2 regions of the Paenibacillus violae genome follow, and region 1 is predicted to be linked to the other one. Evidence: riboswitches for the same ligand, from Rfam matches in the RefSeq annotation. Region 1 holds a riboswitch; the other holds the start of a gene.
The links. A riboswitch is a leader RNA that binds a small molecule or an ion and turns the genes downstream of it on or off. The one in region 1 is predicted to bind S-adenosylmethionine.
Positions count from the first base shown of each region.

Region 2: another riboswitch for S-adenosylmethionine. It lies ahead of metA (homoserine O-acetyltransferase MetA); the one in region 1 lies ahead of RQP52_RS31125 (hypothetical protein).

Region 1 is NZ_JAWCUD010000014.1:142,470-158,694, forward strand. Features, by position in the region: gene RQP52_RS31075 (Crp/Fnr family transcriptional regulator) at 92-772, shown strand; gene RQP52_RS31080 (hemerythrin domain-containing protein) at 801-1,343, opposite strand; gene RQP52_RS31085 (DoxX family membrane protein) at 1,452-1,976, opposite strand; gene RQP52_RS31090 (hypothetical protein) at 1,951-2,079, opposite strand; gene RQP52_RS31095 (carbohydrate ABC transporter permease) at 2,130-2,912, opposite strand; gene RQP52_RS31100 (carbohydrate ABC transporter permease) at 3,042-3,950, opposite strand; gene RQP52_RS31105 (ABC transporter ATP-binding protein) at 3,916-4,995, opposite strand; gene RQP52_RS31110 (ABC transporter substrate-binding protein) at 5,017-6,330, opposite strand; gene RQP52_RS31115 (glycerol-3-phosphate responsive antiterminator) at 6,523-7,155, opposite strand; gene RQP52_RS31120 (metallophosphoesterase family protein) at 7,182-8,024, opposite strand; SAM riboswitch class I at 8,198-8,330, shown strand; gene RQP52_RS31125 (hypothetical protein) at 8,429-8,929, shown strand; gene RQP52_RS31130 (MFS transporter) at 8,995-10,377, shown strand; gene RQP52_RS31135 (peptide-methionine (S)-S-oxide reductase MsrA) at 10,407-11,042, shown strand; gene RQP52_RS31140 (DUF2569 domain-containing protein) at 11,090-11,617, opposite strand; gene RQP52_RS31145 (cupin domain-containing protein) at 11,989-12,648, opposite strand; gene spoVB (stage V sporulation protein B) at 12,853-14,403, shown strand; gene RQP52_RS31155 (S1C family serine protease) at 14,448-15,149, opposite strand; gene RQP52_RS31160 (hypothetical protein) at 15,163-15,738, opposite strand; gene RQP52_RS31165 (VOC family protein) at 16,041-16,225, shown strand, end outside.
Region 2 is NZ_JAWCUD010000006.1:291,234-307,458, reverse strand. Features, by position in the region: gene RQP52_RS19275 (ammonium transporter) at 1-878, shown strand, start outside; gene RQP52_RS19270 (hypothetical protein) at 926-1,303, opposite strand; gene RQP52_RS19265 (methyl-accepting chemotaxis protein) at 1,382-2,902, opposite strand; gene RQP52_RS19260 (3D domain-containing protein) at 3,229-3,864, opposite strand; gene thrS (threonine--tRNA ligase) at 4,044-5,978, opposite strand; gene ytxC (putative sporulation protein YtxC) at 6,325-7,266, opposite strand; gene RQP52_RS19245 (GGDEF domain-containing protein) at 7,461-8,561, shown strand; gene mqnC (cyclic dehypoxanthinyl futalosine synthase) at 8,616-9,752, opposite strand; gene RQP52_RS19235 (trans-sulfuration enzyme family protein) at 9,888-11,060, opposite strand; gene RQP52_RS19230 (aminotransferase class I/II-fold pyridoxal phosphate-dependent enzyme) at 11,060-12,226, opposite strand; gene metA (homoserine O-acetyltransferase MetA) at 12,261-13,205, opposite strand; SAM riboswitch class I at 13,311-13,440, opposite strand; gene RQP52_RS19220 (hypothetical protein) at 13,663-13,890, shown strand; gene corA (magnesium/cobalt transporter CorA) at 14,191-15,126, shown strand; gene tyrS (tyrosine--tRNA ligase) at 15,184-16,225, opposite strand, start outside.

The DNA of each region.
Region 1 (16,225 bases):
AGTTCATAAATCAGTGAAACTCCTGATAAACAAAAGTGTTAAAAAGGACTATGATTAAGATAGCCAAGAACCGTGGAGGAGCTGAACCACTATGATGAAATTTTTCTCTGAGACTAATTTGAATGGATTGAAAAACGCTATGCAGATGAAGCTGGCCAAAAAAGGTGAGTATCTGTTCTGGGAAGGTGAACCGGCAGACCGATTGTTCTACGTCTTCCAAGGCGGAGTTCGCATCACCAAAACGTCAGAAGCAGGCAAAAGCCTCATCCTGCATTTGTATCAAACGGGTGACTTATTCGGGCAAATAGACCCCTTTCAGAATTCGGTGCAAAACTTCAGTGCCGAAGTTACCGCTGACTGCAAAGTTGGGGTCATTATGCGCAAAGACCTTGAGGAACTTCTGCAGCAGCACAGTGATCTGGCTATTGAATTCATGAAATGGATGGGGCTCATGCACCGGATGACCGAAGCCAAATTTCGGGATTTAATGATGTATGGGAAGCCCGGGGCGCTTTGTTCTTTATTAATAAGACTTGGTAACTCCTATGGAGTACCTTCAGGCGAGCATACCTTGATCGATTATAAACTTAGCAACGCAGAAATGGCGGATATGATTGGTTCTACACGCGAAGGTGTCAACCGAATGTTAAGCGAAATGAGAAAAGAAGATGCGATTACCTATCGCAATGGTCAAATTGTTATTAAAAATGCAAACTATCTGCGAAATATTTGTCATTGTGAAAACTGTCCGTTAGAAATTTGCAGAATGTAATAGCCCCTATCTCCTCGTCACATTTCTCCTATGAAAAGAAGGATTCCAGATCCATTAGCACCCTATCCGTTAAAGGCAAAACAAACTGTTCTTCCATGGTGAGATGATCATTTAATATCAAGCACGCCTGCAAGAGGTACGAGGCCGTTTCGGTTAACTGCTTTTTATTGAAAATAGGCGTTATATCGACGACGGCCTCCTTGAACGATTGAAGAAATGAAACACCTAATTGATGATCTTTTTCCAGGACCCAAAAGGATGGCATGATCGTAGGCGCTTGCTGACTATGAAAGTAGTTGATCAGGAAAGGGTACAACTCCTGCTCTTCCCACGCGGCGTGCCACTCCAGTTCCTCCTCGAAATGTACTGCCTTAAGTCTTAAATCCTGAAGAATGTGCATGCCTTCCGCCGTATTATCTATCCAGCTCACTTCTTTGGCACTCGCTTCGAGACTCCGTAATTGTCTTCGCAATTGTTCATGTTCATCGGCCAAACGGTCCGTTGCATAAGCAAGTTTGGCCGGATTCGAAGAAGCGAGTCCGATATGGCGACTCTCCACATTAACCTCCATGCCTGATCCCTCCCAAGTTTTTTATACGAAAGCACCTGATCTTCTCTCCATTTATGAGTGGAAGAACAGGCGCTTTGCTGAATTCGTTCATTTGATTCTACCCTCATGTTATCTAAGCTTAAATGTTAGATGAAATCTGTTAACGATCTTATCGAACCATTTGTGCAAATACGGTAAGATCAAGTGATCTACCCCAAATTTCCCCGCGTTGGCACCAGCTGCCAAGACAATGAAACCAAGCAGCACTAACCAGGGATTCGTGCTAACTGTTCCTGCGAACATATACATGAAGTTCATGATTAATCCGAAGAAGACCGCTGTTGTTGTCAGAGCCCCCAACAGAAGCCCCAAACCGACCAATAATTCGCCCCAAGGAATGACTACATTAAAGATGCCAACGTGTGGAAGCGCGAAGTTTTTCAAGAAAGCTACAAAGTTGCCATAGACCAAATCCGTTGTACCTGTCTCAAGAACCGGCTTAGCAATGGCACCTTTCAAGTAGCCTGTAGCGTCAAATGCCTTTTCGCCGGTTATTTTGTGCCATCCGGCTACGATCCATGCCAACCCCACATACAACCGAACGAGTGTCAATAACATTGCTGCGTACTTATTCTCTCTGAGCCACTTCATCATCCGAACCATCTCCTTTTTCTTTTATGCTTTTATTGTAGCTTTCAGCAAAAGAGATGTATGTGATAAAAATCACACGCTTATCAATTTCAAAAGAAAAAGGCATGATCCCAGTTGATCACACCTCCTTCTCCATCCTATTTAATTTTCAACGGATTATTTTACCCCGGTATACACGAAAGCTCGAATAATATGTCTTTGTGCAAAAAAGAAAGCAATGAGAATTGGCGTTACCAGAATCATATTCCCGGCCATAAGCACGTTCCAATTCGCGACCCCTTCTTCTTCCCGGATCTTGGCAATCCCTAAAGGCAGCGTTCTCGCAACATCATCTGTCGTCATAACAAGCGGCCAGAAATAATCGTTCCAATGCGCAATAAAGCTGAACAAAGCAAAGGTCGCCAGCACCGGCTTCGCCATAGGCACCATTAATTTCACAATAATTTGCCACTCTTTGGCGCTATCAAGCCGCGCTGCTTCAATTAATTCTTCCTGCACTTGTTTAAACGATTGCCGCAAGAGGAAAATGCCGAAGGCGCTGGACGCAAAGGGAAGAATAAGCGCAAGATGCGTATTCAGGAGCTTCCAAGCACTCAACTGTAAATAAACCGGCAAGAAAATTAATTGAGATGGGATCATTAAGGTCACCATCACCATGCCGAACAAAATTCCCGACGCTTTAAACTTATAACGAGCAAAGGCATAAGCCGCTGGAATAATCGTAAGCATCTGCAAAACGAGAATACTGATCGAGATTATGATACTGTTCGAAATATAGTGTAAGAACGGGCCTGATCCCCACGCTTTGGCATAATTGCTCCAAATGAACTGTTTTGGAATCCAATTCGGCGGGAAAATCATCGTTTCCGGCAGCGTTTTAAGGGACGTAGAGAGCATCCATATGAAGGGCATTGCAAAAATGAGGACGAGCCCAATCATGCCAATCACGCTAATTGCACGGGTTACATATTGTAGTATTTTTGATGCAATTTCTTCTTTACTGTTTACATATAACAACGTACGATCCGCATCCATGATCTGTTCAGCTTTCAGTGGAATCACTTCCTTTTATTGATAATGTACGCGTTTGGACATCAGTTTAAAGTAGATGATGGTTAACACGCCGACAATGAACAGCAGGATGACTCCCGCCGCAGAGGCGTAACCAATTTTAAAGAACCGGAAACCGTATTCGTATATGTAATAAACAAGGGTATTCGTTGTGTTAACCGGTCCACCTTGCGTCATGATCGCGATCGTCTCAAAAACCTGAAAGGATCCAATCATATTAATGATCACCAGGAAAAAGATTGTAGGCGAAAGCATCGGAAGTATCAACTTGTAAAAAGTCGTCCAAGGCTTCGACCGATCCAGTGCTGCCGCTTCGTAGATGTCCTTCGGAATGCTTTGCAAACCGGCGATAAATACCAAGGTATTGTAGCCAAGCCCCTTCCAGACGGCGACGATAACTAACGAAATCAGCGATGTCTTTTGCGAGGAGAGCCAGGCGAGCTTAGCAAAGCCGAACAAACCGATAAACCAGTTTAATAAACCATATTGCGGGTCCATCACCCAAGCCCAAATCATGGAAATGGATACCCAAGAAACGATATGCGGACTGAAGATCGCTCCTTGCACAAAACTTTGAAACACACCCGTTTTATTCAGCCAAAGCGCTAAAATTAAGGAAAGTCCAATGATGAACGTAACCGTTAAAACGGTATAGATGGATGTGTTGTTTATTACTTGTATAAATTCTTTTTCCGTTAAGAGATCCGTAAAGTTCTGCATCCCGACATAGTTCTTGTTAGGGCTAATAAAATTCCAATCATACATACTCAGGTACATCATATAAAGAATCGGATAGATAAAAAACAACGAAAACACGGTAATGGCCGGAGCCACCATGGCATACGGACGCAGTTTTCCCCATATGGTCATATTAAACACCGCCGCCAGCAACAAGGATTTTCTCACGTTGTACATGTCTGGATATGTCGCGAATTCTTTGGCCCTGTAAGTCAAAATAGTAAAGCTGATCATAAGGAATCAATACGTTAATATGATCATTCGTTTCCAAAGCGGTAAGGAAGGTTTTTACGAAAAACGTCCCCATGTGTGAATCGATCTGATAAATATTTTCCGCTCCCAGGCTTTCTCTGGTAATAATTTCACCTTCCATGACAAACCCGTCTGTGCGATCTTTCGGAGACATGAGCACATGTTCAGCCCGGAAGCCGATATACCCGATCTCCGAAGCTGCCTCTACCTTTAACCCTTGTACATGGCCATAATCAAAAACATTCATCGCAGGGGTACCGATAAACTGCGCTGTGAAAACATTTACCGGATCATTATAAAGCTTTAAAGGCGAGTCCGACTGCTGAATAACTCCTTTATTCATAACAACGATCTCATCGCCCATCGACATTGCTTCCACTTGATCATGGGTAACATAAACAAATGTGCTGCCCAGCCTTTTATGAAGCTGAATCAACTCTGTTCTCATCTGGTTGCGCAGCTTAGCGTCCAGATTGGAGAGCGGCTCATCCAAAATAAATACTTTGGGCTTCTTGACCATCGCCCGGGCTAAGGCAACCCTCTGACGCTGTCCCCCGGACAAGTTTTGCGGCTTTTTGTCCAGATGAGGCGTTAACGCAACGATTTCACAGATATCGCGGATTAACGTTTCCCGCTCCATTTTGGGTACTTTTCTGTTCTTAAGCCCGAACTCGATATTTTCACGTACGGTCATGGTTGGGTATAACGCATAGTTTTGGAAAACCATGGCGACATCCCTAAGTCCAGGCTGTGTATCGTTTACACATTTGTCGCCAATCCATATTTGTCCTTCGGTCTGTTTTTCAAGTCCTGCAATCATGCGCAAGGTTGTTGATTTGCCGCAGCCGGATGGGCCGACAAGCACGGTAAATGACCCATCTTTGATCGTCAGATTCAGACCGCTGATAATCGTATCGTCTTTATACTTTTTGCCGATATTGACTAGTTGGATCTTTGCCATACGTTCATCTCCTTACCCTGATTACTTGCTCAACAATTTATTCGCTTTTTCCGCAGCCTCGTTCATGGCATCTTGCGGTTTGACATCTTTTTCAAGGATGGCTTTCGTCATAGCATCGATGATCGTTTTCGAAACTTCAGCGTAAGCATTTGCGTTCGGACGAAGGACAGCATATTGTAATTGATCGGAAGCTACTTTGTATTGCGGGAACTCTTTATAGTAGTTTTGCAGCTCTTCACTTTGCAAAGCAGATAGACGGTTAGGCAGGTAGCCTACATATTTATGCTGATAGATTGTGTTTTCTTTGGATGTCATGAACTTCACAAACTCCCAAGTTGCTTCTTTTTCAGCGTCATTCTGCTTGGACGTGATGGCCAATTGGCATCCGCCTGTTGGAACTCCATAAGATTTATTAGCAGGCATAAAGTCGGTTGCCATTACGAAGTTATTTCCTTTCGCAACCTCTAAGCTTGCTGAAACGCCTGCCGTAGATCCGATTTTAAAAGCGGAAATTTGGTTGGTCCAGTCTTTCTCCGCGTCAGCACCTGCCGTCTTTCCTACCGTAAATTTGATCAAGCCGTCATCGGACATCTTCTTCCAAAACTCTACAGGTGCAACGCCTTCAGGAGAGTTAAAAGTAGCTTTTTTCCCGTCCTCGCTTAGTACCTTACCACCGCTTTGAGCAACGAGCGCCTCATATTCCCAAACACCAACGGCCATCGTCATCGGAGTCTTCCCTTTTGCTTTCAGCACGCGGGAATATTCCTCTAATTCCTTCCAGTTTTTCGGACCGGCAGGGTCCAAACCGGCATCTTTTAGCATCGTGACATTTTTGTAAAAGATCGGGGTGCTTCTCATAAATGGAATCCCATACAGCTTGCCATCAATATACGCATTCCCCATAAGACCAGGGTTAAAATCCTTAATATTGACTTGCGCCTCATCCCTTGCTGCAAGAGGAGTCAAATCTACAAGCATGCCTGAGCGGGCGAAAATCCCGGTAGAGGCAATCTCGAGGTCAAAAACGGCAGGTGCGTTCCCAGCAGCGAATGCCGCTTGCACTTTCGCATGAAGATCATCATAGTTGCCTTGGTTGGCTTGCTGAACTTCAATTTTGTTCTGTGACTCATTAAACTTCTTCACAAGGTTTTGTTTGGCTTCTTCAATTTTCCCACCGTTAGCTGTCCAATATTTAATGACGATTTTGCCTTGTGGAGAGGAAGCCGTATTGGCAGAACCCGAAACAGCCTTGTCTCCCGCACCACCTGTTCCGCATGCTGAAAGCATGATGATTGAACTTACCGCAAGAATCGATACTAATTTTTTCTTAAACATTTGTAGTTCCTCCCAATTTTTTAGTATGAACCTAAAAAGAAAGAAGCCTAAATCAACCGCCGACTTCAAGTCGGCCGCTAATCAGGCTTCTCCACTACTCCAACCTACATCTATTTACTTGTCTGGCTTCATCATAATCGCCCAGTATTAAATGAGTGTTAAGTGGTTATTAATATTATGAAAATTATTCCATCAACCAATATTCCGAATGATGTTTTCTTCGGTCGCATAGATCTCTCGCCATAAATCTGTTTTGGAAGCAGATACTGCCGTTGCTCCGTGTTTAAATCCATCCATGACCTGGCTTCGTTCGTACACCAAACCGCCTGTAATAATGGGAAGAGTCGTGAACTTCTTGATTTCTCCGATCATCTGCGGAATTCGTGCCGGCATGACCTCAATGATGTCTGGCTCCACTTGAGCAAGACTTTTGAATATGTTCTCCACGCCTTCCGTATCGACTAGGAAAAAGCGTTGAATGGCAAGCAAGCCCATTTTTTTCGCTGTTTTTACAACATTCGTTTTCGTCGTAATAATGCCCGTTGGTTTAATCACTTTGGCCAAATAGTCCATACCATAAGCGTCGGTACTTAAGCCTCCTATTTTCTCCAAGTGCAGAAAGACAGGCAGCTGGTGCTTATTGAACAAATCTACATAGCCTTTAATGACGCCGATATGACCGGTTAAGAGGAATACACCGCTTAATTGGTGTTTAAGAGATAAGGCAATTTCGATTTGTTTTGGCTCCTTGATGGAAGCCACCATGCGGTGCGTGCTTAATCTTTCAAAAAACATTCCGCCTTCGTCATGCTTAAGCTTTTTCATCCATCAAGACCTCCCTTGATCAGGAACTATCGTTGTTCCGCTTCTATTCGCAAAGAGACGATGCACTCCCGTTCTGAATCTGTCCCGCGTGCGCTAGCATTATGTCTAAAATGTTTCATATTGTTGTATAACATCTCAACATTCCCTGTCAGGGCTGCATCCGTAAAATCAATAGCTGAAATACGAATTTCATCTTGTTCAACGTCCACAATCCGTAATCCATGCTGATCGAGACAAGCAGATAGTTGAACAAACGTCCAATTATTTTGCTTAACAATAGAATCAATGTGCGTATGCCCGTTAAAATAGATCCCTACGCCTTCTTTCTTGCTTAAGATCTTCCACATATCGATGCTTGGGTGAATGGAGCCTTTATCTTTATCGGAATTGGTTGTCGTGTTATGTACCGGATGATGAGCAAAAACTAAGACGGGTTTCGTCCCCGATGCCGTTATGACATCTTCAAACCATGTCAATTGCTGTTCGTCAACCGAGCCTCCCCAATCCTCAAAATCCATTTCTTTAGCTGTATCTAGGAAGACAAGCACGGCTTTCTCATTTTCTACAGCGTGATAGCGATGTTGTCCCGTTATTTCGAGTACTTCCCTTCTCGTTTGAGCATACAGATCATGGTTGCCCAAAGCGTGGTAGAACGTTCTATCACTTTCTCGCAGCAACGCATACACATCACGAAGCTCCGAGGAATGCCCGTAATTTGTCAAATCCCCCAGAGAAATATGAGCATCACCTTCCAATTCTAAAAATCGTCCCAGCAGAGTTTCATAGAATTCATTCCGTGCTTCTAACCAACCTGGAATTGTTTCATCAATTTCGTGATAATGCAAATCTCCCATTACAACTAGCTTCATAAGATCACTCCTTCTCTCACTAAAATTTGATGACACTCATAATCATGATAATTTGCTTGTATTAATTTGGTTTACCTTTTCATTTATAAATTTTGTAAATATGTAACCATAATTTTACCCTTGACAACAGAGTGCTTTGTAGTAATATTGAACGTAATCGAATAGGTTGATTTTTCTTATCAAGAGTAGGTGGAGGGACTAGCCCGATGATACCCGGCAACCGACAAACCTTTGATCACAAAGGAATGCACGGTGCTAATTCTTGCGGAAACGCTGTATTAGGTAAGCGAATCTGGGAGATAAGAGCGAGGCGATGACTTTGAATTCCTATGACCTTTCTCTGTTTCCAGAGAAGGTCATTTTTGCTTTTTCGAGCCATTACACTTGTTTAAGGATGTGACAAGATGTCAATCACAATGAATGAAAGAATTACGACTATGGAAACCGCCCAATTTTACCAGGATCGCCCTCCCCTTCAAATCGCTTTGCTGCATTCAACAGTCAAGATTACCCGAATAGAATGTTTTCGGTATGACCACGAGCTCATCGATGAGCTGCAACTTGCAAACGGAGTCGAACATATCTATGGACTTCTTGCTATCTCCACTAATGCGGGGGCTGTTGGCTTCAAGGAATTTGCAATCCCTTCTAGAAGCCTGAAGTGCGATTTGACTACGTGGGTTGCTCTTTTTCAGCGGATAAAAGGGCTGACTTTGACCGAAAGTATGAACTATACGCTGCTAAAACAAGAGGCGTGGGGACCCGTGAGAAAAGAATTGATGGAGTCCGCCTTACAGGATCTAATTGAACAAACGGAATCAGTCTCACAACCGCACAAGGGTCAAAAATATATCTTGGATCGGGCCTACTTATACAATCATGCTCAAGCGTATATCTCCTTTTAAACATAAATTGGCAATTAAAAAATACTTATGTTAGATTGCAGAACCATTGAAAGGAGTTCATCTTCTTGTCAGATACCGCCAAATCAAACAAAACCGGCCATCTATGGCTCATTACAGCTGTAGCTTTGGGGACGTTGCTCAACCCTTTGAACACGACCATGATTTCCGTCGCTTTTTCCAGGCTGCAGGAAGAGTTTCATGTCACGTATGCCTCGATTTCATGGCTTATTGCAACCTACTATGTCGCTAGTGCGGTCGCACAGCCTGTCATGGGGAAGGTCGGCGATTTATTCGGCCGTAAAAAAATCTTCATGCTCGGACTCGCCCTCATCACCGTTTCCTCCATGCTGGCGCCGCTTTCAACGAGCTTTGGCTGGCTGATGACGTTTCGTGTCATTCAAGCGATCGGCAGCTCCGCCCTATTCCCAAATGGCATGGGCATCATCCGCTCGGTCATTACGACGAATCAAGCGAGAGCGCTAAGTGTCATGTCGGTGTTCTCCTCCACCTCAGCGGCACTAGGTCCATCGCTCGGAGGATTTTTGATCCAATATAGCGACTGGCCGTCTATTTTTCTCATTAATTTTCCGTTTATCGTCGTGTCATTCGTACTCGCTCTCCGAATGATGCCTAAGGATACACCCCGGAAGCAGGCAGGTGCAGGTTCTTTGGACATAACTGGCATCGTCTTTTTTACCGCGCTGATCTTTAGCTGGCTGTTCTTTTTCCTATCGTTCAAATCCGGTGTCAACTGGCTGCTGCTCCTGCTTAGTCTAGTGCTCAGCGCAGGCTTTTACTGGTATGAATCCAAGCGAAAGCAGCCGTTTATCGATGTCCTGTTTCTTAAGCGGAATGTCGATGTTTGCTTCGTTTATTTGCAATTCATTTTAGTCAACATTGTGTTTTACTCAATTATGTTTGGTATCCCTTCGTATTTGCAGCAGGTGCGGCATTACAATGGGCAAGAAGTGGGATTAATCATGCTTTCCATTTCAGGCTTCGGCATCCTCGTTACCCCCCTTGTGGGCAGGTGGATTGACCGTTCCGGTTCGCGAACTCCACTGCTCGTCGGTACGTTATTCGTTGTGGCTGGAACCTCCCTGTTGTTAACGATTCACGATAGCTCCACTGCGGTTTGGATTTTTATCTGCTTATCTGTACTTGGCATCAGCAACGGGTTTCAGAATCTCGGGCTGCAAACCGCCCTGTATTCTTATGTTACAACAGCAGAGACCGGCATTGCCTCGGGCATGTTCATGACTTCGCGTTTTATGGGAACCATATTATCTTCGAGCTTGCTCGGAACAGTTTTTAGCACTCAAATCACAACCGCGCACTTTCACAGTTTGATTATCGGGTGCGTGATCATCAGCGTACTGATGCTTCTATTGTCCCTTCGCATGTTTCTTAGAGCGAGAAGCGGTACGGAACAAGTCCAGTCGCAGTAGCTTTGTCACAACATATGGAGGTGAGCGCGATGAATAACAGCAACAACCAAACGGTAACCCTGGGGATGGGGTGCTTCTGGAGTCCGGATGCTTTGTTCGGGCAGCTGGCCGGTATCACGAGAACACGTGTGGGTTTTGCTGGAGGAACGGTAGAGAACCCTACTTACCGGCAGCTTGGAGACCACTCCGAGACCGTCGAAATGGACTTTGATTCCAGCATCGTGAGTTTGGAAGCCATCCTGCATGTGTTCTGGAGCAACCATAATCCAGTAAATATAAATGATTACAAAGGCCGGCAGTACAGATCCATAGTGTTGTATCGCGACCCTAATCAGATGAGCGTAGTCAACAAAGTCATGGCGAACAGCGAGGAACAAGGAAAGGGCATGCCGGACACCGAGGTTGCTCCTTTTAAAGGCTTTTACCCAGCTGAGGACAGACATCAGAAATATTATTTGAAACGGTATCCCGATGCCATCGACAAGTTGAGAACTCTTTTTCCAACCGAGGAAGAACTGACCAACGCAACATTGGCAGCAAGATTAAACGGACTGGCGAAAGGGTACACGAATTTGGATAAAATCATCAACGAAATCCGGACATGGCTGATTAGCGGTGAGGAGCAAGAAGAGATCATTCGACTCATTAGAGGGATAAAATGGTAAGAGGACTGAAGGCAGCCGATCTGGTTAGATAGGCTGCCTTTTTCTTTTTAATTCGTATATGTATTTTTCACTCTTTTTGAGTTGATAAAATAGGGGATCCAGATTAAACAAGTAACGAATGATTTAACAATATTTCTGCCTTGTTCCCCCATTAGTTCGTAAGTCGCCATTTCTTCAATGGTGTTTGAAATAAAATAATAGCCAACATTCGCAGCAAAATTGATCAAGTAAAAATATATCGCCAAATATTTCAATCGTTTCTTTTTTTTCAATATGCAATAACCGATGATGACTGGAAAAATCACATAAAATAAATTCATGGCCGTCTCATAAATGATAATAAAAGCGTATTTCCAGTTTTCCTCATACAATTGGGACAAACGTCCATTTTGGTAAACAGGGAGTATCGTATCCATCAAATAGTAGAAGGAGCTCCCGAAAGTTAATAGGAGGCCTATCGCTACCAAATAAAGCCAGCCACCAAATCCATAAGGCTTCACTTTTTCCTCTGTGGGTGCCATGATTTCTGTCGTGTTATCCAGTTTTACGGCTAAGTCGTTTTCTATATTTGTCATTGAGTCACCTTTCAATCTTTTCCGTCTTACCTTTATACTCCCTAAAAAAATAAATTCTGTCAATCAATATGTGAGCGTGATAACATCTATTGCCACCGCCTCAATTGCCATCACCTCAAACCTCGTAATGGAACTGGAGTCCCTTATTTTATAGAAAATGAGTTGTTTCCTATTTAGGCAGAACTACAGGCTCTTATTTCTCTTCAAAAGACCGATTTCACAGCAAAATTGACAAAATAGAGGAACGTAGTTCCCCTAATAATGGAAATTGTGCATTTTCTTCGAAATAGCGCCCTCTAGTTCCCTGAATAACCCAAAGAACCGCAATTAATGAATTGCGATTCTTTATTTGCGTATAAGACCAGCCAACCCTACCGATTATAACCGTTGCCGATGCCCGGGAAAGGTGATGGCCGCGCCACATATCCCGTATAAGAAGCTTGCGGATGCGGCTCCGCTTGCGGTGGGTAAGTATCAGGCCGCGCCTGACGTTGATGCGAGCAATCGACAGGTGGCCCTATTGTGACTGTGCTCTTGATTGGAGCTAACGCCTGCGTGATCTGCGCTTGATCCAAACAGTACGTATGAGCGAGCATGTTTCTCGGCGCCAGTCTGAGGAAGTCGGAGACCGCGATGAATTCCGGTACCGGCGCATCGAAGATCGCGAGCAGATGCGTATCGTCTTCGGTAGCCATTTCCCAGTGAAACCACCCTTGAGGAATATTAGCTACTTGACCGGGAGTAATGTTGAAGTTAAGCACCATTTTGGTGAAAGGATTCAAGATGGAGACGACCGCTGCGCCCCGAATGCAATAGACTAGTTCAGATGCGTTCTGATGAACATGCGGCTCGACCACATTCCCTATGGATAAATAGATGTCGAGCAGTGAGACGTTGCCCAGCGTATTCAACTGCTGAATACCCAACGTATTAATGAAGTTATTCGCATCCTTGGTGAATGTACGATTGTTCTTCAGATCGTAGAAATATTGGACGTTTGGAGAAGTGAAATCCATATAGGATACAGCCATACGCTCAGCCTCCCGATTGTATTATCATCTTTACTAAACGTATTCCACTTCAGCTATACCCATGACAAATGCCCTTCCTCGCAGAGCAAATTTCACTCCACAAGGCCCATCCATCCGCAAAAATAACATCAAACCCGGCTTGTTCGCATGCTTTTCCAATTTTTGAATACATTTAAATATTCGATAAACAGGAGGACACAAGTCATGTCACAACATGGGCATTCGTTCATGAGAGGTACGCTCGTATTGTCTGTCGCCGCTTTCATCAACCGTATTCTCGGTTTTATCAGCGGTATGTATATCGCGCGCGTACTGGGCGCAGAGGGAATCGGCATCTTGATGATGGCCCATCCGCTCGTCCCACTCGTCATTACGATTACGGAGTTGGGATTGCCGGTAGCCATTTCGAAGTTGGTCGCAGAGGCCTCCGCCCGCGGCGAACGAATGAAAGTAAGACGCATTCTGCATGTCTCACTTGCTGTCACAGGCTTCTTGAGCGTAGCGCTCACGACCATAACGCTGCTTGGATCTGAATGGATCGCTTCCATTCTCCTAAGCGACCAACGTGCTTATTACGCAATGCTCGCCATTACGCCGATCGCGCCGATTGTAGCCGTCTCCGCCGTATTAAAGGGATATTTCCGCGGCATGCAGCGGATGAAAACTATTGCAGCCTCCGATGTGCTGGAGCATACGGTTCAAATCGCCTGCGTGCTAGCGCTGGTCCACCTGCTGCTGCCTTACGGCGTCGCTTATGCCGCCGCAGGAGCAATGGCTGCCTCTGTCATCAGCGAAGCGGTCAGTCTCCTCTTCCTCGTGACAAGCTACAAGCTGTTCGGCGAATCCAGGATGTCGGGCGAAACTTGGGCAAACCACTTGAAACAAGGAAGAAGCACACTCGGCGAGCTGCTTCAGATCGGACTGCCAACCACTGGTCACGGCATTATTCACTCGTTGTACAGCACCTTCCAGCCGCTTCTTATCACAACGAGCCTAGCGCTCGCCGGCGTCGGTACGGCACTTGCCACCAAGCAATTTGGCATGCTGGCCGGCTATGCGTTTCCGCTGCTGTTCATGCCAAGCTTTATCACGCAATCCTTGTCGACCGCGCTCATTCCTGCGATTGGCGAGGCAGCGGCGAACAAGAACAGTCTACTTATCCATGAGCGAATGAACCAGGCTTTGAACTTGGGGCTTTTGATCGGCGCACCGGCAACCGTGATCCTGTACGAGTGGGCGACTCCGCTAACGACACTTGTCTACCATGCACCTGAAGCAGGATTGCTCCTGAAAATACTGGCGCCAATGTTTTTCCTGCATTATTTCGATGCCCCGCTTCATGCGATTCTGCTCGGACTCGGCCGCGCACAAGCAACGCTGTGGAATTATGTAATAGCCACCGCAATCAAGGCTGTCACGATCTACGTTTTAGGCAGCCAATTGGGCATTATCGGTGTAGCTTATGGCATCGGTATCGGTATTGTGATGCAGACGGTGTTGAACTTCTTTTCCATCTCCAACTCCATCGGGTTCTATTGGAACATTAGGCCCTATGTCAAAGTTGGGATCAGTATGATGATGATGGCGATATCCGGACACTGGATCTATCAATATGTGATGAGTCATGGCATGCCGCAGATTTGGTGCGTAACTACTTCTATCGTCTGTTCCTTGCTTCTCTATTTCGCGGCACTCGTCTTCACAGGTACGTTGAATTGGAAAAGTACGCGCCACAGGTTTTCTATTCCTTGGTAAACGCACATAGAAACCCTCAGCGGATGCTGAGGGTCTCCATTTTATTAACTTTGATAGTTAGTTGCAGTGTTTTTATCACCAACTTTAACAGTAACATCCTTCGTTTCCCCGTCGCGAGAAATGGTTACCTTCAGTTCATCGCCTACAGACGCGGCTTGCACTGCTTTGGTAATGTCCTCTGTGCTTGATGATGCTTTACCATTTACACTCAAAATAACGTCGTACTGTCGAATACCTGCCTCAAATGCAGGCGTACCATGCTCTACTTCGGCTACAACGGCACCTTTTGTGCTGTTGATTTTCAAATCTGACAGCATATCATCCGTAATATTTTGCAGTGCTACTCCGATGTAAGGTGCTGGCTCTTTGGGGATCGTTTCGTTATTTTTCAGCTTATCCACAACTGAACTGAATGTGCTTGAGGGAATTGCAAAACCGATGCCTTGCGCTTCAGAGTTAACTGCCGTATTAATACCGATAACTTCCCCATTCAAATTTAAAAGCGGACCGCCAGAGTTCCCTGGATTGATCGCTGTATCCGTTTGTAGTAAATGCTTGTAGTTTCTAGTTTTTTGGGTATCATCAATGCTAATCTCACGCTCTTTGGCGCTTAGAACACCTGTCGTTACAGAGTAATCAAAGTCATACGGATTGCCAATCGCAACTAGCCAATCGCCTACTTCCGTATTGTCGGAGCTGCCTATTTTCAATGCAGGAAAGGCTTTGTCTCCTTGAATTTGAAGCACTGCCAAGTCTAGATCATAACTGCTTCCTAGAAGTTTTGCCGTAAAAATGCGTATCGTAGCCTTGCACGTAGACGCTAATTTCGTCCGCGCCGTCAATAACATGCTCGTTAGTTAAAATATACCCGCTCGAGTCAAAAATAAAGCCCGATCCAATCCCATTTTCAATGGTATCACCACTTTGAGTGCCCTGTTGGAATGGGTTTCTTCTATTTTGTCCCGTATTCGTTTGTTTTACTTTCGTCTCAATTTTGACAATAGCTGGACTCGCGGATTTTGCAATGGCTGATACGCTATTCGTCCCTGTTGGCGATAATGACGCCGTCTGGACATTGGCGGCTGCCGAATTAGCGGCTGCAGCGACGCTTGATGGTGTGGACACAGCCTCATATCCAAACAAATTCAGCTTATCCGATGTGAACATCAATCCGCCAATAACGACCGCACCGGCCATAAAAGCTGCAAACATGGATTTAAATTTGGGATTCCCCGATTTGTTTTCAACCTTTATACCCGTAACTTCGATCATATCTTTCATAGTATCGTTCATCTCATTCATATCTTTCATATTATCTTTCATATCTTCATTCATGTGATTACCACCTTTCGAGTGCTGGTTGATAGAATTAATGTTGATAGTTGAAGTATAGGACGCGAACCTGAAATAAGACTTAAGTTGGGCTGATAGGCATATGAAAGTTAACTGAAAATATCCTGAAAGGTGCAAAGGCTGTCCTCTCCGATAATTTCAAGCATTAGCTCCTGCTCTTTAGATAACAATACCGTTATTAACCTTCTGGGCAACCCCACGGGAAAAAGGAACTTACATGTACATCTCGAATATCTACTGTAATCAGATAGCAAAAAAATGATGATAGACAGGAGTTAGATACGATGATCAAAGGTTTCGGAGGCATTTTTTGGAGAACTAAAAATCTCGAGGTAATAAAAAAATGGTACAATGATGTACTTAAGATTGAAATCGGAGATTGGAACGGGACGATCATACAACCTCAATCCGGCAATGAAACGATCTTTTCTTTGTTTACCGAGGATAACAGCTATTTTCCACTAGAACA
Region 2 (16,225 bases), on a different contig from region 1:
CAGGTTTAATTTATCCCATTGCCGGTCACTGGGTGTGGTCAGTCGGTGGCTGGCTCGGCAAGCTAGGCATGGTTGATTTCGCTGGATCGGCTGTCATTCATGCACTTGGCGGCTTCTCGGCACTCGCTGCCGCTATGATCATCGGCCCGCGGATCGGTAAATTCTCTGCGGATGGATCGGCCAACATCGTTCCACCGTCCAATTTACCGCTAGCTTCCGTAGGCGCATTCATCCTATGGTTTGGTTGGTTCGGCTTCAACTCCGGCAGTACGCTAAGTGCTACCAATACATCGATCGGCCATATTGCCGTAACGACCATGTTGGCTGCAGCTGCAGGCTGCGCAACCTGCATCCTGTTTACGATGTTGCGCTATCGCAAGGCTGACCCGCCGATGGTTATCAACGGCGCGCTTGCAGGGCTCGTCGGCATTACCGCAGGTTGCGCATTCGTCAGTGATGTTGCCGCCATTTTCATTGGAGCTGTTTGCGGCATCGCGATGGTCTACGCAACTGAAATGCTGGAAGCCAGACAAATTGACGACCCCGTCGGAGCGTTTCCCGTGCACGGCATCAGCGGCAGTATCGGAACACTGGCTGTAGGCTTGTTCGCACAGCCTGACGCTGTCCGCGAAGGTACAGCCGGTTTATTTTATGGCGGCGGATTTGGACTGTTAGGTGTTCAAGCATTGGGTCTCGTTACGATTTGTATTTGGGGCTTTGCCCTCACATGGGGTGTCATGAAGCTCATCAACCTCATCGTACCTCTGCGCGTAAGCAGTGACGAAGAGCTCGTAGGGTTAGACGTAGGGATCCACGGGGTTCCCGCTTATAGCCAGGAGGATGGTTTTCTGGACTTGGAACAATTGAAAAGAGGATAAAATCGACAGCAAAAAACCCTTCCAGACGGAAGGGTTTTAATTTGTTATTAGTTAAGCAGCTCTTCGAAATCATCGGGCATGGTGATGTCTTCGCCAGGCTTGGATTCGTTCATAATCTGTCTGGCCCGTGCTATTTCGGCACGCAACTTGTTCACTTGCTCCATTGGCTTCTTCACATAATGGATATACTCAACGGCCAGATGATGGTCAGGTTTCTTCCCCGTAAACATGCGACGAAGTGAAGACATCGCCTGATAAGCCCGCTCTTCCTTCATTCTCTTCATTTCGTAACGCTCCACTACCTGCTCAATCTCTAAAGCCTGCTGCTCCTTGCGGGCAATGTAAGCTTCCAAGAAAGGAAATACCTCCGCGGCTTTCCTTGATGTCTTTTGAGAATTACCGTCCAGTCGCATAGCATTCAGCATAGTCACTCACCTATCTCTCCATGTTAACATTCATCACAGTAATCTTATTTTACACTAAAACTATGGTTTTGAGAACCATTATTTCAAGATTAAATCGATTCCTACGACACCAATCGGGGTTCCCGTGTCACCTATTATCGCTTTGGATAAAGTAATACACGGTTTCTTCGTAATAGCTGACACGTATTCCTCCGAAACGAAGAGTTCACCGGCCATCGCCCGCTTCCACCACTCTCTCCCCTTCCCATTCACAAGGCCGGCTTCAGGCAGTGAAAAGATGAAGGTCCCGTCTGCCCGGTTCGACCAGATCGCCTCAATACCATCTGTTTTCTTCAAAACTGCGCTTAATTGAGCGGCATGATTCCCATCGATCAAGGAAGTGATGTCAGGTTTGAGGACAAGAGCGCTGAGCAGCTGCTTCATCTCTTGAATATTAACGTTGGTTGTCCCTTTCGTATTTTGCAAACCAACGGCTTGAATAGCTTGGATAAGCTCTGTCGACGAGCGATCAAGATTTTGATTGATGTGCTGAAGCATCGAAACTTCCTGGCGCTGCTTTTTCATTTGCAAAAGCGTGTTCTCCACGCTGTTCATGGTTTCGTTCATCAAATCTACCACTTGTCCGAGCGAGGACCTCGTACCTGTTACTAAGGTGGACTGCGTTTTGGTTGAGGTTGTCGTACTTGCAACGAGATTGTTGACATGCAGGATAAGCGAGAAAATCGTATCGATCTTTTCCTTCATCACCTTCATTTCGCTAATGCCTAAAGCAACCGACTTCTTCTCTTCTGCAACTGCTGCGACAACTTGCGCAACGCCACTCTCAATAGCGGTCAGAATTTCCGATGAGGTTGTCACCGCTTCATGGCTTTGTGCAGCCAGCTTCTTGATCTCCTGTGCGACAACCGAAAAGCCCCGCCCTTGCTCACCCGCTCTAGCGGCTTCAATGGAAGCATTAAGAGCAAGCAACGACGTTTGATTGACCACTTCAGCAATGAACGTATTGATTTCTTCGATTTTAGAAGTATGAGTGGTCAGATCCTGAATCTTACGCTGCATCGTATCATTATTGATATGCAGATCGCTCATGACTTCGTCTGTGGCATTCAGGGAGCGGCATACATCGACAACCGTGTCTTTGGTCTGTTCGCTCTCTTTGTGCATATGTAACGATGAGTCTAAAATATGGTCGGCTGCCGCCGCCACCTGCTGAATCGCTGCGAACGCTTCCTGCAGCTGTCCTACCGCTTGATCGCTGCGAGCCTTCAGATCCTCTTCCCCTTGAATGGACGCATCGGCAATGTACAGAAGTTGGCTAATTGAGCGATTCACTTCTTCTACCGCCGCTGCCAATCGATCAGCCACGACTTGTGATTCCTGAATAAAGGTTCGGAATTGCTCCTGCTGCTGCTTTTCAGAGTCGAGTGAAACGCTTGATGACTTATTCATAACAGTGATCAATATCCCTAAAAACAAAAAAACAGCCAAACTCGCAGCCGTAAACCAAAAAGATGTTGAAAATAAAGCCGTAACACTTAAGGCAATACCGATGAGAATAAGACCATACAACCAAGCTTTTAGTTTCGTCTCTGCCTGCATAAGCAATTGGCACTCCTCCCAGATGGGCAAATGTTAGATTTTGCTACATTATATCGAAAATAGGCGACGATGAAAAGAAATAAAAAAAGCAGAGCCCCTTAGGATCCCTGCTTTTTTTTAATATCGCTATGGTTATTCGTTATTTGTTTTGGTTTTGTGTGTTCGTTTGTTGCTGCTTGTTAGGTACCGCAGTTTCCGTAGCGAATTCTACGTCTTGTGCTGCTTTCTTGTTGTTTTTGTTCTTAGCCATGTTCAATCACCTCCTGTATGTATATGGTTTCCCAAACAGGATTTTTTATGATGAAAAAGTTTAGCCTGAACCATTTTTATAACGATTTGGTAGGAGACAAGATCTCATCCTTCAATTGATTCCAAATGAGCTCCGTCACCTTGCCGCTCCCCTGCTTGACGATAAAGACTTTGACGGTTTTTTTGCCCCATTCCTTGTAGACCTGATCTTTCGTGTCAAAATACAAGTCAATTTTCTTCCCTTTAATCGCGCTTCCCGTGTCGGCAACTACCCCGTAACCGTATCCCGGAATAAACAAAACCGTGCCCAACGGAAAGACTTTCGTGTCTGCAGCGATAGTCGATAGCGCTTTGTCGTCCCGCTTTACTTTGATTCCTGAAAAGGTAATCCCGTATTCAGGATGATCCGGATTTTTACCCGTGGATTCTTTACCCGCATAATAGCCGGTAGCCGTCACTTCAACCGACTTAAGCTTGGACAAATCGGAGTCCAGTTTCGGCACATAGCGATAATTAACTTGCTGCCTACGATCTTGTGTTACTGGCACAGAAACAGGTTCCGAATTGCTCGGAGCATCCATTTGGTGCGGCACTTGTATATGGCTTACGGTTTCTGCCGTGTTTCTTGTTTCTTGTCCGAAAAGCGCAATCAAAACATTCATGATCATCCATGTTCCAAGCCATTTGGGCTTCGTAAATAACGCAGTAAACATTGTTTCGATACCTCCCCTACTATTGCAGGTTGTCCAGTTCATTCCAGAATTAAACCTCCATATGCAGACTCACTGATTAAAATGCCCCCTTTGCGTTCCCTTATACATACCAAAATGCCTAATTTTGAAAACAAAAAAAGCAGAGAAGAATCACTCTTCTCTGCTTTCGTTTTATATGATTATAGTTTTTTGCTTATTTCTTCATTGATCATGCCGATAACTTGATCAATCGGATGTGTACCCAGGTCCCCTTGACCGCGTTTACGGACAGACAGACTTTCATTCGTTACTTCATTTTCCCCGACAACGAGCATGAATGGAATTTTCTCCAGCTGCGCTTCGCGAATCTTGTAACCCAGCTTTTCATTGCGGTTATCCGCTTCAACACGAATACCTGCAGCCAATAGACGCTCAGTAACCTTATTTGAGAATTCCTCAAAGGCAGGCGATACCGGAATGACTTTGGCTTGTACTGGCATTAACCAAGTTGGCAGAGCACCTGCGAAATTTTCAAGCAAGAAAGCTGTCATCCGTTCCATAGTCGAGATGATCCCTCTATGAATAACAACCGGACGATGCTTCTGGCCATCTTCCCCTGTGTACTCAAGCTGGAAGCGCTCCGGCAGCAAGAAATCAATTTGGGCTGTGGAAAGAGTCTCTTCTTTCTTAAGCGCTGTTTTGATTTGTACGTCAAGTTTAGGACCGTAGAATGCAGCTTCCCCTTCAGCTTCGTAGAATGGAAGTCCTAGCTCTTCTACAACTTCACGCAGCATGCGTTGGGAAGTTTCCCACATTTGATCATCTTGGAAGTACTTCTCAGTATCCTTAGGATCGCGGTAGGAAAGGCGGAAACGGTAATCCGTAATGCCGAAATCAGCATAAACTTGACGGATCAAAGTAACTACACGTGAGAACTCTTCTTTAATTTGATCCAAACGACAGAAGATATGAGCGTCATTCAGTGTCATAGCGCGAACACGATGTAGACCGGTTAATGCGCCTGACATCTCATAACGGTGCATGGTGCCAAGCTCTGCGATACGAACCGGCAGATCCCGGTAGCTGCGCATATCGCTCTTATAGACCATCATATGATGCGGGCAGTTCATCGGACGAAGAACTAGTTCTTCATTGTCCATGACCATTTTTGGAAACATATCTTCGCTATAGTGATCCCAGTGACCGGAAGTTTTGTATAGATCCACGTTGGCAAGAACCGGAGTGTATACGTGTTGATAGCCTAAACGCTCTTCCAAGTCTACAATGTAGCGTTCCATTGTACGTCGCAATTTAGCTCCATTTGGCAGCCAAAGCGGTAACCCTTGACCAACCTCACGGGAGAATGCGAACATTTTCAGCTCTTTACCCAGCTTGCGGTGGTCACGTTTTTTCGCTTCTTCAAGCAAATGCAAGTGCTCATCCAGCTGCGCTTTTTTAGGGAACGCAGTTCCGTAAATACGCTGCAGCATTTTGTTTTTCGCGTCTCCGCGCCAGTAGGCACCAGCTACGCTTAACAGTTTGAAAGCTTTGATCTTGCCAGTTGATGGCAGATGCGGTCCGCGGCATAGGTCAAAGAATTCACCTTGATCATAAATCGTGAGCACGGAATCTTCCGGCAAATCACGGATTAATTCAAGTTTGTACGGATCTTCCATCTCAGTGAATATGCGAATCGCTTCCTCACGGGAAACCACACGGCGAGTAATCGCCAGGTTTTCGTTAGAAATACGTTCCATTTCCTTCTCGATTTTCACCAAATCCTCTGGATTCAACGGCGTTTCCAAATCGATATCGTAGTAGAATCCGTCTTCAATGACAGGTCCGATTCCTAATTTAACAGCCTTTTCGCCATAAATGCGTTTAATAGCCTGAGCCATTAAATGAGCTGTACTGTGACGATACATTTCCAATCCCGCTTCGTTGTCGAGCGTTAAAATCTCAACGTCAGCATCATTTTCCAAAGCGAACGACAAATCAACCGATTTTCCGTTCACTTTACCACCTACCGCATTTTTCTTCAATCCGGAAGAAATGGATTCCGCCACTTGCTCAATGGTCGTTCCAACTGCGTACTCTCTCACTGCGCCATCTGGTAATTTCACTTGTACAACCATCTTCGTTCCTCCTGTATATATATATGATTGAACGCAAAAAAGCACACTGCATCCCATAAGGGACGAGTGCGCTCAGCTCGTGGTTCCACCCTAGTTCGATTCGCTGCATGTCTTATCGAGCATGGCGAATCCTCATCAGCATTCGGTAACGGGAATGATTCCGGTGTTGTATACTAACAGCCTGCAAATCAGGCAGAATTCCACAACACGGCTACAAAGGGGTAAACAATCTGTTTCACTGAAGGAGATTGCAGCCTGGTCTCCTCTCTCTGTACAGCTCTTGCAGAAAGTTCTTGTCTTTGATTAACGCCTTCGCTCACTATTATAATTGGCTCTTCGTCCAAGGTCAAGGGGATAGTTGGTCTTGTTTTTTGGCTTCCCCCAAATAAATGTCACATGTTCGGCAGTAGGAGCACACCGTCGTTCGATCTTCAAAGATTTGCCTAATCGTTTTGATAATCGTCATGTCAGCGTCTCTCGTGTGAATATAGATGTTTGCAGGAGATACCGTTATCAACGTGCTCACGATCATATCTTCAAAATTAATGTCCTTCTCCAACATTTCCATCTTGAAAGAAGCATCAAATTCATTGGCATCAATGAGTTCCATACGATCATTCAAAATAACAAACTCATGCCCGCCTTTGTGAATGAGATGAACAACCGGAATTTTGGCTTCTTGAATATACACAAAATATTGCAAAAGAGAAATAAATTCCTGGTACTGGCGATCCATCATGAATTCGTCTATCGCATATTCCGCGATTTCCCGCAGCTCGTCCGTGTAATCTTGCAAACGGAAATGCAGGAAGCCGTCCAAACTGAGCCTTGAAGTTTCTTCTAATGCCAACATTAGCTGGTCGACTAAGACTTGTCTGCGCCGCTGAATGCCGAAACTGTTGGTAAGAACAGGGAAGTCCTCTGTCCCTGTATCTGTATAAACCGTTGGTTTACAGTACCCTTCGATAGCTTCCAAATCTTCCTTGGCCTCATATTTAAACTCTTTGATAAGCAATTGACGCAAGATACTTGATTCCTTGTCCGCAATGATGTGATCTGCCAATACACCAGCCAGATTCGGCAACATTTGGCGTCGCATCGCTGAAATTTCCTCGTCCGTCAGCTTCGATTCCAGGCGGATATATGCATGTGTTTCTGACAATTCGTATGCAATAGTCCATCCACTTTCAACCATATGTAAAAGTTGCAGCTCACGTTCGATTTGAGCGCTTAGCGAACGCACATAGGACTCATCAACCTTCATGATCACGATAGTAAACAGCTCCATACCCTCACTCCTTCCATCAATACATCCTCCTCTTAAGAGTATATGGTCGATAGGTAGGAGATATACAACGAACAAATTGCCATTTCCTTTCAGTATTCTTTATCAAATCTTTAAGTAAAGTTATTCCAATCCCACAAATTTTCATGCTATGATAGTCATCGTAGTGCTTTAGTCTCATATTGGAGTGAGTATCCATGCAAATAGACGCATATCAACTGCACAGACACGCTTGGAACCGCAAGCTGCTGAACACCTACTGGTTCCTGGTCATGATTCAACTACCTTTCGAACTTCTCTACTCTTTCACTGCAAAAAGGGATGCATCCCTTACGTCAGGGCATCTCATTGTCTCCGTCCTTACCATGATCCTCATCTTGCTTATGCTGGAAACGACCAATAAATTTTATAAAAATCACTTGGATTACCAGATTATAAGCGGCGGTGCGATTTTATCCTTCACGATTATTTTCTTCAATTATGAAATAAATCTAGTTATCCTTTATCTTTTGCTTCCAATTTTCGTTTCTATTTTTTACCTGCAATTTTCTAAGATTATATACTCCATAGGTTTATCTCTAGTCTCCTTCTCTATTCTTTTTCTTGTCAAATTGCGCTTACTCGCAGATTACACCTTCATAGATCTGCTGACGATATTGCCGGTGCTGACCATTATTTCGATCATTACATTCGGCATTATCAAGCGCGGTGTTGAAATCCTGAACAATTTGCAAATAACAACGGAGTTGAAACAGGAACTATTGATCAAAAATATTATTATGGACAAGCTCTCCAAAACAGATGCGCTAACCGATTTGTACAATCATATTACCTTCCATGAATACTTGGATGAGCTTATTGTGCAAAACGCTTTAGGTCACTTCTGCATTCATATCGCTGTGCTCGACATCGACAATTTCAAGAAAGTCAATGATACTTACGGCCACAGAGCCGGTGACGCCGTTTTGAAGAACGTCAGCAGCACCTTGAAAAGTCATGTGGGTCTCAATGATTTTGTAGCACGATATGGCGGTGAGGAGTTCGCTATCATTTTCACAGAGAAGAACACTGATGTGGTGTTTGACCTGCTCGAACGAATTCGTTGGCAAATTTCCCAAATGAAACAGGAAGAGCTGAACGGCCAATCTGTCACCATCTCTATCGGGCTCAGCGAGTACCAACCTGGAACTTCCAAAGAGCTGCTTTTCGCCGGCGCCGATCAATCCCTATACACAGCCAAGAAAACGGGTAAAAATAAAACGATCATTCACACCGCTCCCTTGAAGGAAGTGCGATAATTAACGCAGAAAAGCCTCCAACCACTACACTAGTGGAAGGAGGCCTCTTTATTATTAATTCTGCATAACAAAATCTTTATCAATTTTCACGTTTTCGTCATCGAAAACACGCAAAATTTGATATTTCGTATTCCGCTGCGCAGGGATTTTGCCCGCTTGGCGGATGATGTCCAGCGTTGAGGTAACGTTAACTTTGTGTGTCGTGCCCGCCGCGGATACCACGTTTTCTTCAATCATCGTAGAGCCGAAATCATTGCAGCCATAGCTCAGGGTCTGTTTACCCACTTCAGGTCCCATTGTAACCCAAGAAGATTGGAAGTTCGGCACATTATCGAGCATAATCCGGCTAATCGCCAGTGTTTTTAAATACTCTTCAGGCGTTACTTTCTCCGCCTTCATGTTCGTATTATCCGGTTGGAACGTCCACGGAATGAATGCAAGGAAACCAGGTGTATTAAGCTTCTGCATCAATACGTCGTCCTGTGCATCACGGATACGCAGCATGTGAAGCGCGCGCTCCTCCATCGACTCACCAAAACCGATTACCATGGTACCCGTTGTGTGCATACCAATTTTGTGAGCGGTTTGCATGACGTCCATCCAGTCGCGCCAAGAGCCTTTGAGCTTGCTGATTTTGCGTCTAGTACGGTCATCCAAAATTTCGGCGCCGCCGCCAGGCAAGGAATCCAGTCCAGCTTCGTGCAATTGGCGAACTACCTCTTCTAAGGATAATCCGTCTGAAACGTCTTTCATTTTCATAATTTCAGCTGGTGAGAAAGAGTGCATCGTAATGTCAAAACGCTTCTTGATCTCACGAAGAATGTTCGTGTAATAGCTGAATGGCAAGTTCGGGTTGGTACCGCCTTGCATCAGGATCTCCGTACCGTTGACATCCAGTGTCTCTTGAATCTTCTGGAAAATCGTCTCGTCCGGCAATACATATCCTTCAGCTGAACCAGGCGCACGATAAAACGCACAGAATCTGCAGTATACATCACAAATATTGGTATAGTTGATGTTCCGGCCAATAACGAACGTGGTAATCGGGTCCGGATGCCATTTCTTCATAATTTGATTCGCAGTATCGCCAATTTTCTCTATTTGATCGGATTCGAACAGTGTAATGCATTCTTCTACATCAATTCGGCCGCCTGATTGTGCTTTATTTAAAATACGATCGATCGGTTTCACAGCTCTTCACTCCTTTAATTTCTGATGGCTCGTATCCATTTATCGTACCATACTCATGCCAAAAAAGCAGCAAATTGCTGCTTTCATACGTAGGAACCTTTTTCAAATATGACTATTCTGGGAATTCCGGAACGTTTAACCGCGAAGCGCTTGCTCCAGATCTTCAATGATGTCTTCAATGTCTTCAAGACCAACCGAATACCGGACAAGACCGTCCGTAATGCCTCGCTGCAGGCGAACTTCCTTCGGCATCGCTGCATGAGACATCATAGCCGGATAGGACAAAATGCTTTCTACAGCGCCTAGAGAAACGGCTACCAGCGGAATGCGCACTTTGCTCAGCATCTTTTTCGCTTTTTCGCCGGAACCTACATCAAAGGAAACTACGGCTCCATAGCCAAGAGACTGCTTTTCATGAATCTCTCTACGTGGGTGGTTCGGAAGACCCGGGTAATACACGACCTCAACGTCAGGCTGTTCAGATAGCCATTGTGCCAATCTTTGCGCGCTTTTCTCCGACACTTCCATACGGGCTTTCAAAGTTTTCATTCCGCGGATGAGCAGCCATGAATCTTGAATGCCAAGAACATTGCCTAATCCATTCTGAATCTGCTTCATTCTGCGGCCCAAGCTGTCATTCGCAACTACGGCAAGTCCAGCCAGGACGTCACTGTGTCCACCCAGGAATTTGGTTGCACTGTGAAGTACAATATCAATCCCTAACTCAATTGGACGTTGATGATATGGCGTCATGAATGTATTATCCAGCATCGTCAGCAAATCGTGCTCTTTGGCAAAAGCAGCTACTTCTGCGATGTCGGTGATTTTGAGGGTCGGATTGGAAGGTGTTTCCAGGAACACTGCTTTTGTGTTAGAACGCAGCGCTGCACGAACTTGGGCCATATCGGTCATATCAACAAAGGTTGATTCGACCCCCATCCGATTCATAATCGTTGTAAGCAAGCGGTATGTACCGCCATACACGTCTTCCGTCACGATCACATGATCTCCTTGTGAAAGAAGCATGAATGCCGAGGAAATCGCGGCCATGCCAGAAGCAAAAGCAAAGCCGCGCGTTCCGCCTTCGAGAAGGGCAATGTAGTCTTCCAAGGCTTGACGGGTTGGGTTTCCGGAACGTGTATAATCATACTCCGGAGAAACCTCCAAATCGGCTTGATGGAAGGTTGACGCTTGATATAAAGGCACGCTGGAAGCACCTGTTACTTCATCAATTTCAGCGCCAAAGTGTATGAGTTTGGTAGCGAATTTGCCGTGCGGCTTGCGTTTATCGTTCGGTGAATGGCTCATTACAGGGATTCTCCTTCTAATTCTGCTTGTGCTTGGCTAAGCGCATTCGCTAAATCAGCTATAAGGTCATCCTGATGCTCAATGCCGACAGAGAAGCGCAGAAGGCGGTCATCCACGCCGATTTGTTGGCGAATTTCAAGCGGAATATCCGCATGCGTTTGTACAGCTGGATATGTCATCAGCGATTCAACGCCACCTAAGCTCTCAGCGAAAGCGATAAGCTGAATGTGACGCAGAATCGGCTCAACCAGTCTGGCGTCTTTCACTTTAAAGGAGAAAATCCCTGTGTTTCCGCTCGATTGTTTGTTTTGAATAGCATGACCTGGATGAGACTCCAGTGCCGGGTAGTAAACATCACTGATCAGCGGGTGCTCCAGCAGGAAGTTCGCGATGGCTGTTGCATTCTGTTCATGACGCTCCATACGAAGCGCCAATGTCTTCATACCTCTCATCAAAAGCCAGCTGTCTTGCGGCCCAAGCACGGCTCCAATCGAATTGTGAAGGAAGGCCATCTGCTCCGAAAGCTCCTTGCCCTTGGTCACAATTAAACCGGCAAGCACATCGTTATGTCCACCCAAATATTTGGTCGCGCTGTGAACGACAATGTCTGCCCCCAGCTCTAATGGGCGCTGTAAATAAGGAGTTAAAAGCGTGTTATCGACAATGGACACAATACCCTTCTTACGGGCCCATGTACATACAAGCTCGATATCTGTAATCATCATGAGTGGATTCGTCGGCGTCTCAATGATCAGCCCTTTGGTATTCGAACGGTAGGCAGATTCCAAGCCGTCCAAATCGTTCGTATCTACGTACGTAGCCGTCACACCGAAGCGAGACATGATTTTCTCGAGCAGACGGTACGTACCGCCATATAAATCCAAGGAAACGATCAAATGATCGCCTTGGCTAAAGTAGGCAAAAACCGTTTGCAGGGCTGCCATGCCGGATGAACATGCGAAACCCGCATCTCCGGATTCCAATTGAGCGATCGCATCCTCAAGCACTTTACGAGTTGGGCTTTTGGTACGCGCGTAGTCAAAACCGGTGCTTTGACCGAGCTTCGGGTGACGGAAAGCAGTAGCTTGATAAACAGGGAAGCTGACAGCTCCGGTTACAGGTTCTTCGATGGAGCCAATTTGGGCGAGACGACTTTCGATTTTCAACAAAGGGAGTTCCTCCTCATGATTTGGGTTCGAATTACAGAGACGCACTTGCCAGGCTTTCATTGATATTAGCGGTAAGCTCAAAAGGCGTTTCTTGGTACACATAATAGTTCAACCAATTGGAGAACAGCAGGTTCGCATGGGCTCTCCAAGTGTTATAAGGCTGCCGGCTAGGATCATTGTTGGGATAATAATTTTTGGGGATATCAATAGGAAGTCCTTTGCTCACATCCCGATCGTACTCCCACTTCAATGAATTCGCATCATACTCGGAATGGCCCGTTACGAAGATATGTTTGCCATCACGTGTTGCCGCGATATAAACACCGGATTCCTCTGATTCGGATAAAATCTCCAGGTCCGGACATCGCTCAATGTCTTCACGGCGAACATCCGTGTGGCGCGATTGCGGCACGTGGAAAATTTCATCAAATCCGCGAAGCAGCTTCGTATTCGGCACCTCTACCGTGTGCGGGAATACACCGAATATTTTGTTGTCCAGCGCAAATTTACGAACCCCGAAGTGATGATACAAGCCCGCTTGGGCTGCCCAGCAAATATGCAAGGTTGAAGTGACGTTTTCTTTGCTCCAATTCAGGATTTGCGTCAACTCCTCCCAGTAATTCACATCTTCAAACTCCATCTGTTCGACTGGGGCACCCGTAATAATCATGCCATCCAGCTTTTCTTCTTTAATATCGTCAAAAGTTTTATAGAACATCTCCAGGTGTTCAACGGAGGTGTTCTTGGATGTATGAGTTTTCGGATGCAGAAGAACGAATTCCACCTGCAGCGGCGTATTCCCAATCAAGCGCAGCAACTGCGTCTCGGTCGTTTCTTTGGTAGGCATCAAATTTAACAAAGCAATGCGAAGTGGACGTATATCCTGGTGATACGCGACAGATTCGTCCATGGTGAAGATGTTCTCTTGGTTTAAAATTTCTTTGGCAGGCAGGTTGTCAGGAATCTTGATCGGCATCCTGTTCACTCCTCTTCATGGTTTATTTTGGGTGTATGGAAATGCAAAAATGGCCTTCTCTCTGGAATCAGAGAAAGGCCATGGAATGTCACTGTCAATGTCCTTCTCTTATCTCCCAGATTCGCTTGTTACAAGCGGTTCCGCAAGAATTAGCACCGTGCATCCCTTTGCTTGCAAAGGTTTGTCGGTTGCCGGGTGTCATAGGGCTAGTCCCTCCACCTACTCTTGATAAGAAAATGAAACGTATGCGATTAAAATCATCATACTATAAAATAATGTAAAGTCAAGACATTAACCGATCCTGACAACCTGCAAAAACAAAGAAATTGCATCAGGCTGTCCATCTATGATATTATTGATACGAAATGTATCGTGATTTGGTGTTTAAATAGCTCAAAACAGGGTTAAATAAATATCAAACTGATTACATTATCTAACCATCAAAAGGGGGTCCATTATGTCCGCACCATCTTCGGATAACTTCTCTGCTTTCGCTTCATTAAATCGATATTTCGCTCTAATTGAAACATCGAAGCCAACTAGGCAACAAGCTGAGGATGCCGCTGCCTTATTATGTCGAGTCTACGGAGCAGAGAGTGAAGAAGATCTGCTGCTCCGAGGTAATCCTGAACTGATAGACATTTATCAAGAAATGAAAGGAAAGATCTTGAAAGCCGCCATGTAATTCATGGCGGTTTTTTTTGACACCGAACAAGCCCTGAATCCATAGAGTATCTAAAGCACATTCTTACTTGTTGCGCCAAACTTTTTGGCTTGAAACAGGGTATATGAAGGGTTATACTAGACAAGTATTATTCGACATGGACGCAAAAGGGGGGCATACGTTTGGACGGGGAACCGAGGAGTAGCACCTGCAAGTTTTGTAAATTTTATAGTGTAGGAATGCAGTCGGTTATTCCATCATTCGTAGTCTCGCGCACATGATGAACGTAACCGGCTGATTCCATGCAAAGGGGTGGATCAGATGAAAACACGGTGGGTTCAGAATGGCATTTTCACATTGGTCGAAGACGTGTCTGTCGCACTAACACCTCCAGAACAAGGCTTTTATTGGATCGATGCAGGGATCGAGGATTTAGAACTTCTTCAACCTTTATTCCATCTACATGATTTGGCCGTGGAGGACTGTTTGAGCGAAGAGGAGCAGCGTCCTAAGATTGAATTTTATGATTCGCATTATTTTATCGTGATAAATAGCATTCGTTTTGATGATGAGGAGATTTTCCTTCGCGGACTTAATCTATTTCTTAGCAAACATGTCATTATTACCGTTACTAGACAAAAAATCAATGAACTTCGCGCTTTAAAGCCGTTTCTCTGGGAAGAGGAGGTCAACAGCGCCGATCGTTTCCTATACCATCTAGTCGATCTTGTCGTCGATAACTACGTTGCGGTTGGTGACCGTATCGAGGCCAAGATTGAAAAGCTGGAAGAAGATATTCTGGTAGCGACCAAAAAAACGCACTTGAATGAGATCATCGGACTTCGTTCGGAAATTCTCTGGCTCAAAAAAGTGCTTGTTCCACAACGTGATGTGATCGGTACACTCGGCAAGAAGGATCTCAGGCTGATCGACCACCAGCTTCAGAAATATTTTGGCGACATTTATGAGAATGCCGTCAAAATAGTGGATACATTCGATACGCTCCGCGATCTGATGGGGAACTTACGAGAAGCTTACCAGTCCAGCCTGGCGAATCGCGCGAATGATATCATGCGGGTATTTACCGCGCTGACAACCATTTTCATGCCGCTGACGTTCATTACAGGGGTGTTTGGAATGAACTTTGATAACATTCTAGGGCTCCATGTCGCTCACGGCGATGAGTTCGTCTTAGCGTTTATGGGTGTGTTAGGTATTGCTATGTATATTTTATTCCGTAAAAAAGAATGGCTATAAATAAAAGGAAGGGCTTCTTGAAGCAGCGGATTGCTGTTCAAGAGGCCCTTTTTTAGGTTATGGCGAAACCCGCTTAATTTTCACAAACTTTCGTTTTCCTACCTGAACAATATCGCCGTCCTGCGGCTGGAGTGTTTCATGGATATTCGTCATTTTCGTTTCATTAATTTTCACCGCGCCTTGCTCAATGCTGCGTCTTGCCTCTGCGTTGGAAGCTTGCAGCCCCATAGAAACAAGCAGCTTAATGATGGCGATCTGGCCAGCTTCGAGAAGTTCCTCGCTGATCTGCATTTCTTCGATATCGTCCGGCAGCGCCCGCTTCTGAAAGACCGTAATAAAATGCTGCTCAGCCTCTTGAGCTTGTTCCGCACCATGATACATACGCACATATTCCTTCGCCAACTTCATCTTGGCATCCCTTGGATGGACGGAACCCGCCTCCAGTCCCTCTTTCAACTCCTGAAGCGCCTCGCTTGAGATCGCAGTCGTTAACTCATAATATTTCAGCATAAGCGAATCCGGAATCGACATCGTTTTGCCGAAAATTTCATTCGCGTTCTCATCGATACCGATGTAATTTTTCAAGCTTTTGCTCATTTTCTGCGTGCCATCCAGCCCTTCGAGCAGCGGCATCAGAATAGCCACTTGGCCGTCTTTCACCTCATAGGCGCCTTGCAGCGTGCGTCCCATCAAAATATTAAATGTCTGATCCGTACCGCCAAGCTCAATGTCGGTCTCAAGTGAAACGGAATCGTAGCCTTGCATTAACGGGTAGAAAAATTCATGCACATGAATCGGTTGATTAGCCGCGTATCTTTTGGCGAAATCGTCCCGCTCCAGCATCCTCGCCACCGTTACTTTACCCGCAAGCTTCAGCACATCATCAAATTTCAGTTCACCCAACCAACTAGAATTGTAGTAAAAGGTTGTTTTGGTGAAATCCAAAATTTTGGACAGCTGCGTCTGGTACGTTTGAGCATTATGCTGAACATCCTCTTCTGTCAGCTGCTTGCGCGTTTCCGACTTCCCCGTTGGATCGCCAATTCGACCCGTGAAATCTCCAATGATCAGCTGAACTTCATGGCCTAACTCTTGAAAT